One region of the Secundilactobacillus sp. MJ173 genome, then DNA from elsewhere that is predicted to be linked to it. Evidence: riboswitches for the same ligand, from Rfam matches in the RefSeq annotation. Region 1 holds a riboswitch; each other region holds the start of a gene.
What was found. Region 1 has a riboswitch for thiamine pyrophosphate ahead of AC6H04_RS02850 (acetylornithine deacetylase). Riboswitches for the same ligand answer to the same signal wherever they lie in the genome.

Region 1 (4,345 bases):
TCTTTTTTAGTGTTCAACAGCGTCAAATTCCTTTGAAAAAGCGTGGAAAAGGGGAACCGGAACAACTGGTATCGGTGTTAATTCCAGCACATAACGAGGAAGAAACGTTACACGAAGTTGTTGAATCAGTGGCACGATTAACTTATCAAAAAATTGAACTGATTTTGATCGATGATGGCAGTGTCGATCAAACGTTAAACGTGATGTATGAGTTACAGAAACAGTATCAGTCTCAGTTTCCAATTAAAGTGGTACCCATTATTAAAAACGGTGGTAAAGCCAATGCGTTGAATGTTGGCTTAGATAGCGCTGATGGGGAATACTTACTTTGCTTGGATTCTGATTCTTACATTGACCAAGATGCTTTGAAGCACATGATGTTTGAATTTTATAATGATCCTAATGTGGGTGCCGTTGCCGGTCGTCCAGTGGTTCGTAATCGAACAACTTTATTAGGTCGCCTGCAGTTGCTGGAATATATCGGCATCATTGACATTATTAAGCGGGGACAATCCTTTATTACCGGCCATATCACCACGGTTTCAGGTGTGATTGTGGTTTATCGTAAGAAAGCTATCAAACAGGTTCATCGCTGGACCGTTGAAGCATTAACCGAAGATATCGATATGACCTGGAAACTTTATTCGCATCATTGGCGAGTGGCTTATTGTCCGCAAGCCGTCTCATGGATCCTGGTTCCGGAGCATATGAATGCTTTGATCCGTCAACGACGGCGCTGGGCTCGTGGTGGCTTAGAAGTTTTAATTCGCAACCGGCAATTAATTTTTACGGGCAAACTTGCCGAACAATGGTTGTTGATCGATATGGTGATCAGTAATTTATGGGCGTTAAGCTGTTTCTTCATGATCGTTCTGTATTTCCTGACCATGATCTTTTCTCACGCCTTGATTTTAGACGGTGGGGTCTTATTTGTTCTGACACTGATTAGTATCGTGCAGTTCATCATTGGCTTTACCAGTTCTCAGCGTCAGGGCTACATTGACTGGCAAGATTTATTGTTGCTGCCAATGTACTTTGTCTTCTACTGGGTGGTTAACTTGATCAGCTGTATTACCGCCCTTGGTTCCTTCTTCCTTGATCCAAAACGAAAAGGGACCTGGGCCAGTCCAGATCGGGGGGTCTAAAATGGATAAAGATAAATTAGTGATTCGTAAAAAAACGTCCCTCTGGTCACGATTTCGGCGAATGATCCTGCTTATTTTATTGTGGGTTGTCGCTATTTACGTCTTAGTCATTAATCTCTGCTTTATTTTTGGGATTTATTCGGATGGCTTAGTCGTGAATTATTCACTGTTCAACCTGTCATTTCATTTGTATAAACTGTTAGGCAACCTGATTTTGGTGATTGGCGGTCTGAGCATCCTGTACAGTATCATTCACATTCGGAATCTCAAACGAAAGGTGGCAGCAAATGACAAAGACAATGCGTAAATGGATATTAGGATTGATCATCGTCGTTTTCATTGGCTTGATTGCCGTCAACGTTCGTAAGAGTACTAAATTTGAACTGGGAACTCGGGAAAACTACGCCTTAGCTAGCAGTGATACCAAAATTAAAAATGGCATTATGGTGTTTTGCTATCATCGAATCCTGAATGATAATGACACCATGGTTAAAAGCGTGGAATCATTAACGCCGAATAATCAACTCCACGTTTATAACGTGAATGTATCCGAATTTAAAAAGCAGATGCAGTTTTTGCATCAGCACCATATTAAAGTGATTTCCACTGCCCAAATGATCAGTATGTTGAAGAATAATCAGCCAGTTCATGGGAAGTATGTCGTTTTGACTTTCGATGACATTGATCGGACCATGGCCGAAAATGCTGCGCCCATCATGAAACATTATGATTATCCGTTTACGGCTTCGATTATTACCGGCTCAACCGGAGAATATATCGGTGGCGAACAGTTAGCCACTTGGTCTCAGATTATGAAATTATACCGGTCTGAAAGCACCAAAATGGAGCTGGGTGTTCATACCAATAATATGCATTACCTAGTTAAGGGGACGCCAGCGTTTAACTTGAAGCGCAATTATCCGAAATTTGTTCGCGATTATGCAATCAGTCAAAAAGTCATGAAGCAAAAGACGGGGCAAACGACACCGATTTTCACTTATCCATATGGTAGCGGGACGCCGTTGGTTCAAAATTACCTCGTTCATCAACCGAAATTGCAGGTGATTTACACGTTAAATAATGGGATTGTGACGAATGAAAACGATCTTAAATTAGCACCGCGGATGATCATCACCAAGAATAGTTGGCCAAGTATTGCTCGTTGGCTGGCATGATAGCATAGTTGAAATCAAGGAACTGCTTTTGAGCGGTTTCTTTTTATTTATATCAAGAAAAATGCTTGCATTAATCAACCAGTTATGACATGATAAGCTTACAAGCTAGGGGTGCTCTAATAGAGCTGAGATGGCAAACGCCAGACCCTTTGAACCTGAGAGTTAACACTCACGTAGGAAAGCTGATTGAACGTGTGCAAAACTCCCGAAGTCTAGCTTCGGGAGTTTTTTAGTTGGTTTCATCCAGGTTCGTGGCTGAGTTGAACCATGAAGGGATTTGAAGCAATGACGGCATTACAGCAACAGTTACAACAGGCAATCGATGACCAGCAGTCAAGTCTACTCACTATTTTGCGTGAGTTAGTCGCTTTCCAAACGGTGTCACCACCGGCTAGGAATACAGTGGCAATTCAAAATTACGTGAAACAGCAACTCACACAAGCTGGATTTACCGTTAAGCAACAGTCATTCTATGAGCAAGATGCGTTAGTTTCGGGGCAACTAAGTGGAAGTGCGGGCAGTAATCATCATAGTCTTCTATTAAATGGGCACGTGGATGTGGCCGCACTGACGGATCTGGATCACTGGCAGACGGCCCCGTTCCAACTCGTACAGCGGGGCGATGAATTATATGGTCGCGGTGTTAGTGATATGAAAGGGGCAATGGCTTGTTTCTTGTACCTCTTTCGATTATTAAAACAACTAGATATTCATCTTCCGGGTGATTTGCGATTTCAGTCAGTGGTTGGTGAAGAAGCCGGTGAAGCAGGGACCAAAACTTTGCTGGAACAGGGTGAAACAGCCGACTTCGCAGTGGTTGGCGATACCAGCAATATGGCTTTTCAAGGACAGGGCGGTGTGGTAACTGGCTGGATCACTCTTAAAAGTCCGCACACGTATCATGACGGCAACCGGGTGAATATGCTGCGAGCTGGCGGTGGTTTGAAGGCTGCCAGCATGGTTGAAAAGATGCCGGTAGTCATTGAGGCACTTCAGAAGTTGGAACATTACTGGGCAGTGACCAAGTCGTATCCGGGTTTCCCGGCAGGAACCAATACGATTAATCCGGCCTATATTGAAGGCGGCATTCATCCAGCCTTTGTTGCCAACGAATGTCGATTATGGATCACCGTTCATTTTTACCCTGATGAAACTATTGACCAAGTTACCCACGAGATCGAAGCTGCCGTAACTACCGCAGCTAAAGCGGACCCCTGGTTAAAGGATACTTTACCGACATTCAGTTGGGGCGGTGATTCGATGCTAGTGGATAAGGGAGAAATTTTTCCACCGTTAGCGATTGACGCCTCACAACCAGCCGTTCAGCTGCTGAAGCAAAGTCATGAGCAGCAACTAGGAGTGGTCCCTGATATCAATATGTCAACGTCAGTCTCGGATGGTGGCTGGTTTGACTTTTACCACATTCCTGCGGTGACGTATGGGCCAGGACAAATGATGCAGGCACATAGCGATAATGAGATGGTGCAACTATCACAACTGATTGATTACACCAAAGTAATGGCTGATTTCATCGTCACGTGGTGTTCACGACCAAAAGCTTGAAAGGATGACAACAATGAAAAAACAATTTCATCTGCAAGATATTATTTTAATCACCATGATTGCTCTGATTTTCGGTGCTATCTTTGTGGGGACGGATTACTTGTACAACGTGCTCTCCATGGCTGTGGGTCCGTTTGCTAACGAAATCTTATTTGGCCTTTGGATCATGGCGGGACCGCTAGCTATTTACTTAACCCGGATTCCCGGAGCAGCGATTGTTGGTGAAGTGTTGGGCGCTGCGGCTGAGGTTATTTTTGGCGGGACTTTTGGTATTGCAGCGTTGCTTTCCGGCATCGTACAGGGTGTGGGGTCTGAGATTGGTTTTGCCGCTTGGCGCTATAAAAACTGGAGCTGGGCAAGTCTGTTGACCTCTTCTGTGACCACCACCATCGTTGCGTTCACCTACGAAGTCTTTAAACTAGGCTACACTAACTATTCAATCGGCATGATTGTCGCCTTGTT
Region 2 (4,345 bases), on a different contig from region 1:
ACGTTTCATTGGTGAGTTTCGTCGGCAAAACTTTAGCCAACTTGGCCGAAGCTGAATCAAAGTTAATGCCCGGCTTGAAGCTGATGGCAAGTTTGGTAAACTGATCCTTCACCTTTTTACCCGCAATCGTAGCCAGATTATCAACGCCAATCACTGGTCGATAGTAATACTTCACGATCTTTAAAATCTCTGGATCCAGATCGCGGTTAACATAAGTGCCATGCAGACCAGAAACGACTTCTTGAACGATCGATCCGGGTTTAAACGTCTTCTTTAACAGCTGAATCACGCCATGAACCTGTTCATCGCTAATCGCTTCAATATGCTGAAGTTCACTGCCACTATGAACAATCGCACCATTTTGTGAGATGTAGTCCATTTGATCGGCAACTTCCGCAAACTCGTGCCGTAACCGTTGATACTGCGAACCGCTAGCAGCAACGAAATGAATATGACGAGCTTTCATCTGTTCGAACACTGACAGAAATAACTGCTTATCATACTTACGCTCGTCGTTTAAAAAAGTGCCATCCATGTCGACTGCTACCATCTTGATCATTTCATTACCCCGCTTTTTAAATTTTCCATACCGATTATCATAACGGAAAATGGTGAAAACTGCATGTTAATTTTTACTTTTTCAGTAATTAATTCACAGCGACTTCATGTACCAGGTATCGCAGGCACTATGTTCTGATTGAGAAAGTGGCTGAGACAACGGTTTGAAGCCGATTTTTTGATACAGCTGATTCGCGGGTTTCATGGCAGCAAAGGTTTCTAAATACAGTGACTGATAATGGGCCTTAGCGTAGTCAAAACAGGCTGGTAACAGTTGGCTAGCCGTCCCATGGTGCCGATAATCTGGATCCACGTAAAGTTTCTGTAACTCGGCAATTCCCTGTTCGGGGGCGATCGGTCCCACACCGCAGCCGCCAACCACTCGGTCTGTATCCGCCACTGCCACGAAGTATTTCGCAGCGGGTGTCTGCCGATACCATTCGCTCAAATGATCGACGAAGGGATCAAAGTATGCTGTCCCAGGTAAATTTAAATGCAATTGCTCTAACGACGTCCGCAGAATTTTTGCCATTTGGGCATCATCTGCTGGTTTAATTTCTCGAATCTTCATATGTATATCACATCTTCCCTTATGTTTGTTTAGCATTATACCAATTAAGAGAAGATGAGAAAAGTCTAGGCTGTGACTTGCCACTTCTGTTGATCCATAGCCATTTGCCAGAATGCCAGTTCATAGGCACTGCTGCGGACAAAGGCTGTTTGCATTTTATCCCTGGTAGTTGCATCCGACTGTGCAGCAACTTGATTAGTCAAATCAATCATCTGGTCCACGCTGTCGGTATAATCATCACTGTCGTAAGTTTCAATCCAACGTTGATATAGTTCAACTGGCGACCCCTTGGCAACCAGTTGCTGACCAATCTGATTGTAGAGCCAATAGCACGGCAGCAAACCGGCAATAGCCTGCTGAGGCGTGCCACGATAAAGCTCCGCGTACATATGATTGACGTAGTTATAAGCTGTGGGCGCAATGGGCGTGCTGGCAATCTCTGCTGGCGTAATCCCCAGTTGTTCAAAGAAGCCTTCACGAACAGCGATTTCGCCGTCTTTCAACCCCTGAGCGCCTTCTAACAAAAACTGTTTACCATGAGCGTCATCAACTTGATCCGCTACTAACTCATGCAATTTACCAAATTCACTCAGATAATACCGATCTTGAATGAGATAATACCGAAAAACGTCTTTGGGTAAAGTACCGGACTGCAGTTCATGAATAAAGGGATGTTCAAAACTCTTTTGCCAGAATGGTGCCGCTGCTTGATGAATTTGATCAGTAAACAATATAAAACCTCCTCAAGCGACGAAAACTGCTGAATCGAAAAAGCCGGCCAGAGAAACCCTGGCCGGCAGTTTTATCGCAAAATACGCGTTAACTTTCCTTCGCGAGGGTTAGCTCACAGGTTCAAAGGGTTCGGTCCGCGACCGTCTCAGCAATTTGCGCCCCTAGTTAATATACGTTGAGTATAGCATGTTTTACACCTTACTCTGCTAAAAAAGACCAAAATCCCTTTTTTATTCACTTAACTCATGTTACTATTAATTAAACTTTTCAAATTATTTTTTAATGTCCTTTTAACGATTACTGAGATGCTGAAACTTTCATGAAAACACGGACTATCCTTCCCAGATTTCAGTCCGACTTCCTAAATGTAACTTGCTTTCATCAATTTTTTAGCAGATCAGACCTTCCTAAAGATTAATTCAGCTGTTTCCTTGAATTAATTTTACATTGAAAACTATTTCTAATTTTCGCTTAATGCCCTGTAATTTTCATCATTAGCATATTGATTCAGTTTGATGATTAAAGAAGCCTATTTTGGCGAGCTTTCAAACTAATCAATTTCGGTGAAAATTTCGTTGAAATAGCCCAATATATTAACTATACCATTTGGATTGTGATAGTTGACATATTAGACTAGTTACCGTATATTTCATAGGCATAGGAGCGTGATTAATTTGCAAAATAACAACCTAGACCAAAAATCAATCAACGCACTTCGATTCTTAAGTGTTGATATGATAGAAAAGGCCAATTCTGGCCATCCTGGATTACCCCTTGGTGTTGCACCAATGGCGTACACGCTATGGACTAAACATTTAAACATTAACCCAACTGATGCGCACTGGCTCAATCGCGACCGGTTTATTTTATCTGCCGGTCACGGTTCATCTTTGCTGTACAGTTTATTACACCTTTCAGGCTTTAACTTAACGATTGAAGATTTAAAACAATTCCGTCAACTGAACAGTAAAACACCCGGTCACCCTGAATACGGTGTGACAGAAGGCGTCGAAGCAACTACTGGGCCATTGGGTCAAGGCTTGGGCATGGCTGTAGGAATGGCAATGGCTGAATCTCACCTTGCCGCACAATACAACAAACCTGGGTTTAACATTATGGATCACTATACCTACGCGATTGCTGGCGATGGTGACCTCATGGAAGGTATTTCTCATGAGTCTGCTAGTCTTGCCGGTCACCTTAAGCTAGGTAAACTGATCGTTTTATATGACGATAACAGCGTTTCGCTGGATGGTCCTACTGACATGGCGTTCACTGACGATACCCCTAAACGCTTTGAAGCGTACAACTGGCAAGTACTTCACGTAGCCAATGGTAACGACCCTGCAGAAATTAGTGCAGCCATCGAAACTGCTAAGCAAAACGCTGATCAGCCTACCTTGATCGATGTGAAAACCACCATCGGCTTTGGCGCACCAAACGCTGGTACCAACGGCGTGCATGGTAAGCCCCTTGGCGACGAAAACATGGCCGCCACTCGTGAAAAGCTCGGCTGGGACTACGAACCATTCGATATTCCTGATGATGTGCGTCAAAACTTTGACACTGCGGTTAAACAGCGCGGTATTGATAGCGAAGGCCACTGGCAAACGTTATTTGATGATTATTCAGGTAAGTATCCTGAACTTGCAGCTCAGTTTTTACAAAGTTTCAAACCAGTTTCATGTGATCTGAAGATTCCCATTAGCCACGTTGGCGAATCAGAATCTGGTCGAAATACCAGTCAACGGATCATTGGCGAAATTTCTGAACAATTACCTAGTTTCTGGGGTGGCAGTGCCGACTTATTCTCCTCAAACAAAACGAACGTTAAAACCGCTAACGCTTACGAACCTGCTGACCGACTCGGTAAAAACGTTTGGTTTGGTGTGCGTGAATTTGCGGAAGCTGCTGCTGTTAACGGTATGACCTTGCATGGCGGTGTTCATGCTTACGCCAGCACCTTCTTTGTTTTCTCAGATTACATGCGGGCTGCCATTCGGTTAGCTGCCATTCAAAAAATCCCGTCAACTTTTGTGTTCACTCATGATTCAATCGCCGTTGGGGAAGATGGCCCCACCCATGAACCGATTGAACAGTTAATGAGTTTCCGGGCAATGCCAAACGTCAACGTGATTCGGCCAGCAGACACCAACGAAGCGATTGCCGCTTGGAAGATTGCGCTTGCTGCGTCCGAAACACCAACCATGCTGGTGCTGACTCGGCAAAATCTGCCAACCTTACCACAGACAGAAGAACTCGCTGCTCAAGGTGTGCAACGCGGCGGTTACGTGCTGTCACCTGCTAAGGGAGCAACACCAGAAGGCATCTTAATTGCTACTGGCTCAGAAGTTCAACTGGCTATGGCAGCGCAGAAACAATTGCAAGAAGCCGGTCACGACGTCTCAGTTGTTTCATTGCCATCATTTGAACTGTTTGACGCTCAGACAGCTGAATACCGGGAACAAGTGCTGCCAAGTAGTG
Region 3 (4,345 bases), on a different contig from region 1:
GGGCCTGAGGTTCGATCACCATTTCTTGGTAGACGTTGACCATGTGCTCAAAGCCACTCTTCTTTCGTGCTTTCAGTTCGGCGTCGAGTTGAGCCTGCGTTTTTGACGCATCCGTTTTATCATCAGGAAAAACTGGGAGGTGACGATAAACGATGCTGCTAGGAATATGATCTGGTGCTTCGGCTACTTCTCCATTAGAACGGAAATCCACATCATACTTAAGACCATAGTCAACTAAAGTCTGCTGATCCCGATCCGATAAGTGAGCCAGTGTTCCGGTGCGAATCACGCGCTGCCATTTGACGGTTTGACCGTCGCGGGCGGGATAGCCGCCAAGTTCCCGAAAGTTATAGCCGTGGTCCATTGTGAGTACACGTTGATTAGCTTGTTGCATGAAAGTCCCCCCTCGTTGATGTCATACATGCGTCCCTTTATTGTAACCCAATTAGCGAACCATTTCATGTTTCAAGATGCTGGGTAGGGGTGGTATTGATTGGCAAATTGCTTTTTTAAAGTAAATGAAAGCGCTATAATTGTCGTATCAATATTGTCACGGGAAGGTGATCATGATGAAAATCGGGATTATTGGCGGCAATGGCAAAACGGGTTCAGCCGTGTATGCGGAGGCAAAGAAACGCGGCCATGAACCCACAGCTATAGTACGTAATGAAGAACGGGCACGTGAAGCGCTGGGTGATGATGCACAGCTGTTAGTTACAGATGCGTTTGACTTAACTCAAGCTGATTTAGCCGCTTTTGACGTTGTCGTTGATGCGTTTGCGGTTCCTATGGGGGCACCGTTGGCCTATTTACATTTAGACCTACTGACTAAGTTGGTGCATGATTTACGTGATACTAACACGCGTTTATTTGTGATTATTGGCGCGGCCAGCTTAAAGCTGCCTGATGGTCAGCGCCTATTGGACCAGTTATTGACAATGCCAGATCATGATCAGTGGATTGGAACCCCGCTGAATCAAACCTACGAATACGAATTTCTGCAAATGATCGATAACGTTGATTGGGTGGCCGTTTCACCATCACGTAACTTTGGCTCGGGTCCAACTAACGGGTATGTCTTAGGAACAGATCAAATTTTGGTTGATTCAAAAGGCAAATCCGAACTCTCTCATGGTAATATGGCATTAGCGATTTTGGATGAAATTGAATCCCCGAAGCATCAACACCAACGATTTACAGTGCGTAATCAGGAGGTTGAATAGATGAGTGTACGTGGTGATTGGCTTCTATTTAAGACAAAACGTAGTCGGTTAAAACAGCAGGTGGCAACCAGCTTTCTGCATCCTAGCCGGCGAACGGATCACCTTGATCCAAGCAACTTCAAGCAGCCTGACCAAGTGAAAGTGGTGCCACTAGAACGCGGACGTTTAGTCACGCTTCTGCCAGAATCGGAAACGCACCAGCACGTGGTTATTTTTCACGGGGGTGCTTACACGGTACCCGCCACCGACAGTCACCGTCAGTGGATGGAAACGATTGTGTCGGATATGGGCGCTAAGGCAACCATGTTGGATTTTCCATTAGCCCCTGAAAATACGGCTGTGGTGACGGTGCCAGCTTCGCTAGATGCCTATGTGGAACTGCAGGCAGAGTATCCGGATGATCAGTTTTACTGGTTGGCGGATTCGTCTGGTGCAGGATTAGCGCTGGTACTCTTACAGCAACTGCGCGCTAAACAGCGGCCGCTGCCGAGTTCCACCGTATTAGTGTCACCATGGGCCGACTTAGCCATGCGTGATCCGGAAATTGTCAAGCGCCACCAAACTGATCCAGAATTACCATTGCAGGCTATGCGTCAGGTTGGCGCCAATTATGCGGGTAATTTGGTATTAGACGATCCATTAGTTACCCCACTGAACGGCCCCATGGATCACTTGGGCCGCGTTAGTCTTTGGTATGGTACAACGGAATTGTTATTGCCTGACCATCGCAAGTTGGCTGATAAGCTAAAGCAGGCCGATGGTACGCAGGTTGATGTACATGAAATGAAAAATATGTTGCACGATTTCTTGATGTGGCCGGGCTTACCGGAGAGTAAACAAGTCTTTGCGACGTTGCAACAGTTGATGCAAAAGAGTGTGTGATACAACTCGGTAGATTCCAGGATGTAACGTAAACAAGCCATTTCGATGTTTTTTGTCGGAGTGGCTTGTTTACGTTACATGGCCGGAATCTGAGTTGTAGAACACGATTAGGCTATATTGACGGATCGAATTTAAGTACACTTATGTTACCGTCTCTTTACGCCAACTAATTGATTTCGCTTTACGTATAAAAATGCTATACTCACTTTAACATAACGCTAGGGGTGCCCCGTGCTGAGAAATACCCTTTAAACCTGATCTAGTTAGTACTAGCGAAGGGAAGCCGATTAATCGAATAATTCAGAACTTTCAGAGTAGGGAGTTCCTAGCTTCTATGTTGAAAATTATAAAAGGAGGTGCTACCTGTACCTCATTTTATATAAAATTTTGTAAAGGAACATGAAAAGGTGATCTTATGCTAACCACCTACCAAGTTGAAATTAAACCCACCGCCAAACAAGCATGGCTGATTGATTCTCACATTAGCGGTAGTCGTTGGGCTTACAATTTGTTTCTAGACATCAACAAACAACGCTATGAGCAAGGCTACTACTACTTAAATGCTTATGCTTTTAGTAAGTGGTTTAATCATGAGTACCTAGAGGTTAACCCTGACGACGTGTGGATTAAGGATCTGTACGCTAAATCGGTTAAACAGGCTTTTATTGATGCTGATACGGCTATGAAGCGGTTTTTCAAGAAACAAAGTGGTTTCCCCCGTTGGCGATCATTTAAACGGGGGCAGGGTAGTTACTACTTTGTTAAGAACAGCAAAACGCAAATTATTCCCTGTCAGCGTCACCGAATCAAGTTACCGAAGCTCGGTTGGATACGTCTAAAAGAATGCGGTTATATTCCTACAGACTCAGAACACTTCATTATCAAACAGGGCCGAATCAAATTTAAGGCAGGTCGGTATTACCTGACCTGTTTGGTGGAACAGGCTGAACTGCCAAAGTTAGAATTAACTGGCGACCCAATTGGCATTGATCTTGGTCTAAAAGAATTTGCCATCTTAAATGATGGTACTTTGTATCACAATCAGAATAAAAGTAGTCGGATAAAGCGCATCAGAAAACGCCTTAGACGCCTGCAAAGAAAAATGTCTCGTCAGTATCAAGCACTGAAAGCTAGAAGACAGAAAGAAGGGAAATCTGCTACTGATTTAAATCTAGCCAAAACTCAGCTGAAAGTGCAACGCTTATATCAACGATTAACCAATATTCAGTCAGATTATCAAAATAAGATTATCGCTACTGTAGTGAGAACCAAACCGCAGTGGGTAGCCTTAGAAGACTTGAATGTTAGAGGTATGATGAAAAACCGACATTTAGCCAAGGATATTAGTCACCAAGGATTCTACAATTTTAGAATCAAATTAGTTTCTAAATGCCAGTGGTTAGGCATTCCCGTACATCTGACCCACCGTTTTGAACCGACTTCCAAATTGTGCCACCACTTTGGTCATAAAAAAGTTGATTTGAAATTGAAAGATCGGATGTATGAATGTCGAAACTGTAACTATACCGAAGATCGCGATATTAATGCGGCCCTGAATATCAGGGATACTGAAAACTTTGAATTAGCCTACTAAACAGGCCTCAAAGTATGTACCGGTGGCTAGCCGGGAATTAACGCTTGTGGACTATCATACCAACTGTATTAGCGAGTTTTATGCGAGACAGGATAGGTAGAAGCAAGAATAATCTATAACTTTTTATAAGTTATCAGTAGCAGAGATTATTTTATGGACTTTTCGACAGAACTAATTGAAGCAGGAACTCCCATTTTAAATCACATCATGGCTCATCCCTTTGTTAAAGGCATTGCAGCCGGACAGTTATCTAGGGAAGCGCTCATGTTTTACGTGACGCAGGATTATAATTATCTAAATGAGTTTTTACATGCTGATGCGGTGGCACTCTTGAAGAGTACTTCGCGTGAGGATATGCAGATTATCAGCCAACAGATTGATTTTTTGCTCGGAGGTGAATCCAAAGCGCATCAAAACTTCTGTGAGGTTGCCGGGACTTCGTACGAGTCACTCCAAGGGCAACCGATGACGCCAACTACCAAGCTATATACGAATCATATGCTGGAAGTGTTAAAGAAGGGTGACTTGATTGATATTATCGCTGCCATGACGCCATGTCCTTGGACTTACGGTGAAATTGGCAAAACTTTAGTTGCTCAGGGAAAGAATACGCCTGAAAATCCGTTTACACCTTGGATTGAACTCT
Region 4 (4,345 bases), on a different contig from region 1:
CTTCAAATAATTGTTGATGATCAACGAAATATGCAACGATATTGGTCGCTATTGGTGTAAAATCGTTGTTTTCATCACGTGGATAGTATTTTTCAAATATACCTGTGAGCTGATTAACGGTATCAGCCACCACTGAATCATAGAGATCATAGACGTCCTTAAAATGAATATAGAAAGTTCCCCGACCAATATCACTTTCTCTAGTAAGTTCTGCAACGGTGATCTTGTCAATTGGATTATCGTGCAATAGTTTGACGAACACCTTTTTCAATTGACGTTGAGTCTTTAACGTTCGCCGATCTGGTTGATCACTCTTCTTAGAAACCACTTTTTGTCCCCCTCTAAGTTGAGTTATCATCCTATTTCCCCCTCGATGATTGGTGAACAATCTCATCAGATGTGTCTATTAATGAACTAATCTATTTAATTGAGTATTGTACACTAATCTTATCTACATTATATTATTTTTAAATAGAAAAACAACAATTATGTTGTGAGCGTTTTCTTGGATAAGCATTAAGTATTTATACACAGGTCTTGGGAGACACTGTGTAGGAGTGACTGCGGGGGTTACTAGGTTATCTAATGGGGGATAGGTTTATGGATTATTTAGCTTTTTTGGGGAAGAATGAACGCACTAAACTGGGAATTTTAGGGGTATTGGCTGAAAATGCGCGGCGAGATGTTGAGGTCAAACAGATCATCGACCAAGTATCGATAACACGTTATAAGTTCAACCAACTCATTGACGAATTAATTCAAGATTTAGGGAGTATTCAGCAAAAAGATTGTCAACTCACTGTCAAAGATAATCTTGTCGTTTGTGACGGTATTGATTATTCAATCTGTCAGCAGTTGCAACTTATCTACTTGAAACAATCACCGCGGTTTCAGGTGTTTGAATTTGAGTATCTTAATCAGCAGACTCAGTCACGCCAGAAGTTTCTGCTTGATCATTTTATGAGTCAGTCAAAGTACTATGCACTACGGACTCAAGTTGAAAATGTGCTGGATAATAAAGCGGTGACGCAAGCTCGGCCAATAGGTGGCAGTCTGCACCCAGAACTTGTCGAACGGGCCAAAATTTCTAATATTTATTATCATTTCTTTAACGGGATTGAAGACCCATTTCCTGAATTAGAGAGCGAGACTTCACGTTTTTGTAATTTCTTATGTATGACCTTTGGTATTTCACTGACACCTAGTGAACGGTTGAAATTGAAGATGTTTGTCCAGATTCAAGTTAAACGGTTGGCTGGTCGGCATTTTTTAAATATTCGTCATTTAGCAACGTTAGAACGGGATACACGACTGTCATTTTTAAAACATTATTACCTCGAAAACGTTTCTCATAGTGGGGAATCGGACATTGATTCTGAAATCTGTTACCTATTCTTATTTTTACGCAGTCAGCAAATTATGGCTTCCGTGCCGGTTAAATTCTGCCAGCAGTTGCAGCAGCAATATAATAATGGCAGCAAACACTTTGAACGCGTTTTAGCTGAAACGCTGGTGATCGATCAGGCCAAATTCACGGGTGAGGAGCAGCAAAAACTGCCCAGCATATCACCCAGTTAACAGTGTGGCTGATGATGTTTGACTACTTTGATTTCACCGAGGTTATTGCGTCTGATCAGTCCCATATGGCCATGGATTTTCCAGCACTCACCATTTTAGGCAAGCAACTGGTGGATGAGGCCATTAAGGTTTTTGATCTCCAGCTTTGTGACGAATGCCGTGCCAAGTTGCTCAAGTCCTACGTTAAAATTTTGATTGCGGATGTGCCTAGTGAATTAGCGCGGGATAACGTCACAATTTGCGTTGATTTTGTTCAAAGTATTGTGCCGATGGACTATTTCGCTAAATTATTGGTGGCTAATCTTGGCGCAGGCATTGTGCTGACCAATCAGTTGAGTAGCGATGTTGATGTGTTTCTCTCCGACATTTACGTGGCAAGCATTCATGATATTCCACAGGTAACGATGCTGGATCCGCTAAAGACATCGAGCTGGGAGAAATTACGGCAAACTATTGCGGGCGTGAAGCAAGCTAAGCTGGAAGATTTTTTGGCGGCAAGCTAATTAGTGTAAACCCTTGACTTATTTCAGTAAACTCGCTTTAATTAGAATTAAGAATTCAAATTGAATAAACATTGTGGTCTGGGGTGCTAGTGATAGCTGAGAGATACCCAAATAACCTGATGCAGTTCGTACTGCCGTAGGGAGCGCCATGTTAGTCGACAGACTACCAGTCCATTTGAGAACCATTCAAGTGGGCTTTTTTATTTGCTGAGCGACCAGTCACAGTGTTGGCTTGGAGGAAGAAACATGCAAGCAACAACGATTATCAAGAACGGGTTGATCGTCACGCCAACGGGTGTGGTGAACGGTGATTTAGCGATTAAAGACGGTAAAATTGCGGCCATTGGTGAGCTATCTGAAGATGCCGCGGAAGTGATTGACGCTCAAGGTCAACTGGTTTTACCGGGAATGGTGGATGCACACGTGCACATCAACGAACCGGGACGCAGTGACTGGGAAGATTACCATACTGGCAGCCAAGCGCTTGCGGCTGGCGGAACGACTAGTATGGTGGTGATGCCATTAAATGCGCTTCCGGCTCGGACAACCGCAGCTGAATTTACCCGTCATCGTGCCATCGCTGAGGGTAAATCTTACATTGATTTTGCATTGTATGGTGGCTTAGTACCCGGTAATCAAGCGGATATTGGACCGATGGCGGATGCTGGTGCAGCTGGCTTTAAAGCGTTTATGGCAACCACTGGCAGTGATGCGCCCGGTGATTTCCATAACGTGGATGATTATGATTTGTACCGGGGGATGCAGGCAATCGCTAAGACTGGTTTACGACTATCATTACATGCTGAAAATGCCGTTTTGACTGATCGGCTGGCTGAAGATAAGATTGCCCATCATCATACGAATATTCAAGCCTACATTGATTCACGACCGCCAATGGTGGAAGTGGAAGCAGTTAGACGGGCTTTGTATCTGGCTAAGCAAACTGGCTGTAAGTTACATTTCGTCCACCTGTCGACTGGTGAAGCTGTTCGGGAAGTTCAACGAGCACAAACAGAGGGGCAGAATGTGACTTGCGAAACCTGCGTGCATTATTTGGCGCTAAATACGACTGATTTTAAGCAAATTGGTCCCTTAGCGAAGTGTTCACCCGTGTTACGGACACCTGAGGTCCAGGCTGACTTATGGCGGGAAGTTCAAGCAGGCCACGTTAACGCGGTGACCTCGGACCATTCACCAGCACCCGCGGAGATGAAGGCGAACCCTAACAACAATATTTTCGAAGTCTGGGGTGGCATCAGTGGTGCGCAGAATAACTTAGATGTTTTTTACGATGTTGCGGTTAAATCAGGGCGCTTAAACTTGCAGCAGTTTGTCCAGCTAACCGCTGCGGGACCAGCTCAATTATTCGGCCTGAAAGATAAAGGGCAACTGAGAGTTGGCGCTGATGCAGATATTGCATTCTTAGATCCTAACCAAAGCTACACGTTACGACCAGAAGACCTGTATTATAAGAATCCAATTTCGGCTTACGTGGGCCGTCAGATTAATTGTCGAGTGACTAGAACGCTGTTGCGCGGTAAAACCATTTTTGAACTAGGGAAGGGTTTCGATGATCAGCCTACTGGGCAATTTTTGCATAATCATCACGTGACGGAGGGTGCGAAATGACACCACCAACTGCAGTTCAGCAACCGAGTCAGGCAGTAGCTGAAGACTTAAAACCCATTGCGGATGATCAGCGTAAAGTCGGCATCTTCGCGTACATGGCCATGTGGCTGGGCGATGGATTCAACATTGGTAACATTACACTAGGATCATCCCTCGTGGTGGCTGGTGTGGCAACCATGAATCTGCTGCAGACCATGGTGGCAGCTGGCATCGCAATCGCAATCATCACGTTGCTATTTACCGTGAATGATCGCTTTGGATACCGCACTGGTGCACCATACGTGATCCAGTTGCGACTGTCGTTCGGGGTCAAAGGTGCTAAAATTGCCAGTTTATTCCGTGGCATTCCCGCTATCGTGTGGTTCGGTTTTCAATCATGGACGGGCGCGTTGGCGCTTAACCAAATCGGGATGACACTGTTTGGTTTCACCGCCAATCATACATTTGCCTGTTTCTTGTTCCTACAGATGCTCCAAGTGGTCATGGCGTTATGGGGGTTCAGGTCCATTAAGTTAGTCACGGGATCGATTGCCACCGTGGTGATGATTGCCATGCTAGGTGTTTTCGTACTCTTAGTGACGCAACATCAGGCCGTGATTCAGCAGCGACTGGTTCAGCCATCAGGGACGTGGGGA

Region 2: linked by a shared signal. The riboswitch ahead of tenA (thiaminase II) and the one ahead of AC6H04_RS02850 (acetylornithine deacetylase) in region 1 are both predicted to bind thiamine pyrophosphate.
Region 3: linked by a shared signal. The riboswitch ahead of AC6H04_RS07785 (RNA-guided endonuclease InsQ/TnpB family protein) and the one ahead of AC6H04_RS02850 (acetylornithine deacetylase) in region 1 are both predicted to bind thiamine pyrophosphate.
Region 4: linked by a shared signal. The riboswitch ahead of allB (allantoinase AllB) and the one ahead of AC6H04_RS02850 (acetylornithine deacetylase) in region 1 are both predicted to bind thiamine pyrophosphate.

The regions. Positions count from the first base shown of each region.
Region 1 is NZ_BAAKGN010000019.1:107,790-112,134, reverse strand. It holds gene AC6H04_RS02865 (glycosyltransferase) at 1-1,145, shown strand, start outside; gene AC6H04_RS02860 (hypothetical protein) at 1,147-1,452, shown strand; gene AC6H04_RS02855 (polysaccharide deacetylase family protein) at 1,433-2,320, shown strand; TPP riboswitch at 2,418-2,517, shown strand; gene AC6H04_RS02850 (acetylornithine deacetylase) at 2,588-3,883, shown strand; gene AC6H04_RS02845 (ECF transporter S component) at 3,897-4,345, shown strand, end outside.
Region 2 is NZ_BAAKGN010000071.1:9,481-13,825, reverse strand. It holds gene AC6H04_RS11235 (HAD-IIB family hydrolase) at 1-559, opposite strand, end outside; gene AC6H04_RS11230 (GNAT family N-acetyltransferase) at 653-1,129, opposite strand; gene tenA (thiaminase II) at 1,195-1,860, opposite strand; TPP riboswitch at 1,938-2,034, opposite strand; gene tkt (transketolase) at 2,536-4,345, shown strand, end outside.
Region 3 is NZ_BAAKGN010000049.1:35,272-39,616, forward strand. It holds gene AC6H04_RS07770 (tyrosine-protein phosphatase) at 1-394, opposite strand, end outside; gene AC6H04_RS07775 (NAD(P)H-binding protein) at 567-1,223, shown strand; gene AC6H04_RS07780 (alpha/beta hydrolase fold domain-containing protein) at 1,224-2,105, shown strand; TPP riboswitch at 2,316-2,403, shown strand; gene AC6H04_RS07785 (RNA-guided endonuclease InsQ/TnpB family protein) at 2,521-3,699, shown strand; gene tenA (thiaminase II) at 3,853-4,345, shown strand, end outside.
Region 4 is NZ_BAAKGN010000058.1:79,952-84,296, reverse strand. It holds gene AC6H04_RS08770 (TetR/AcrR family transcriptional regulator) at 1-358, opposite strand, end outside; gene AC6H04_RS08765 (hypothetical protein) at 601-1,578, shown strand; gene AC6H04_RS08760 (hypothetical protein) at 1,590-2,081, shown strand; TPP riboswitch at 2,151-2,242, shown strand; gene allB (allantoinase AllB) at 2,328-3,710, shown strand; gene AC6H04_RS08750 (NCS1 family transporter) at 3,707-4,345, shown strand, end outside.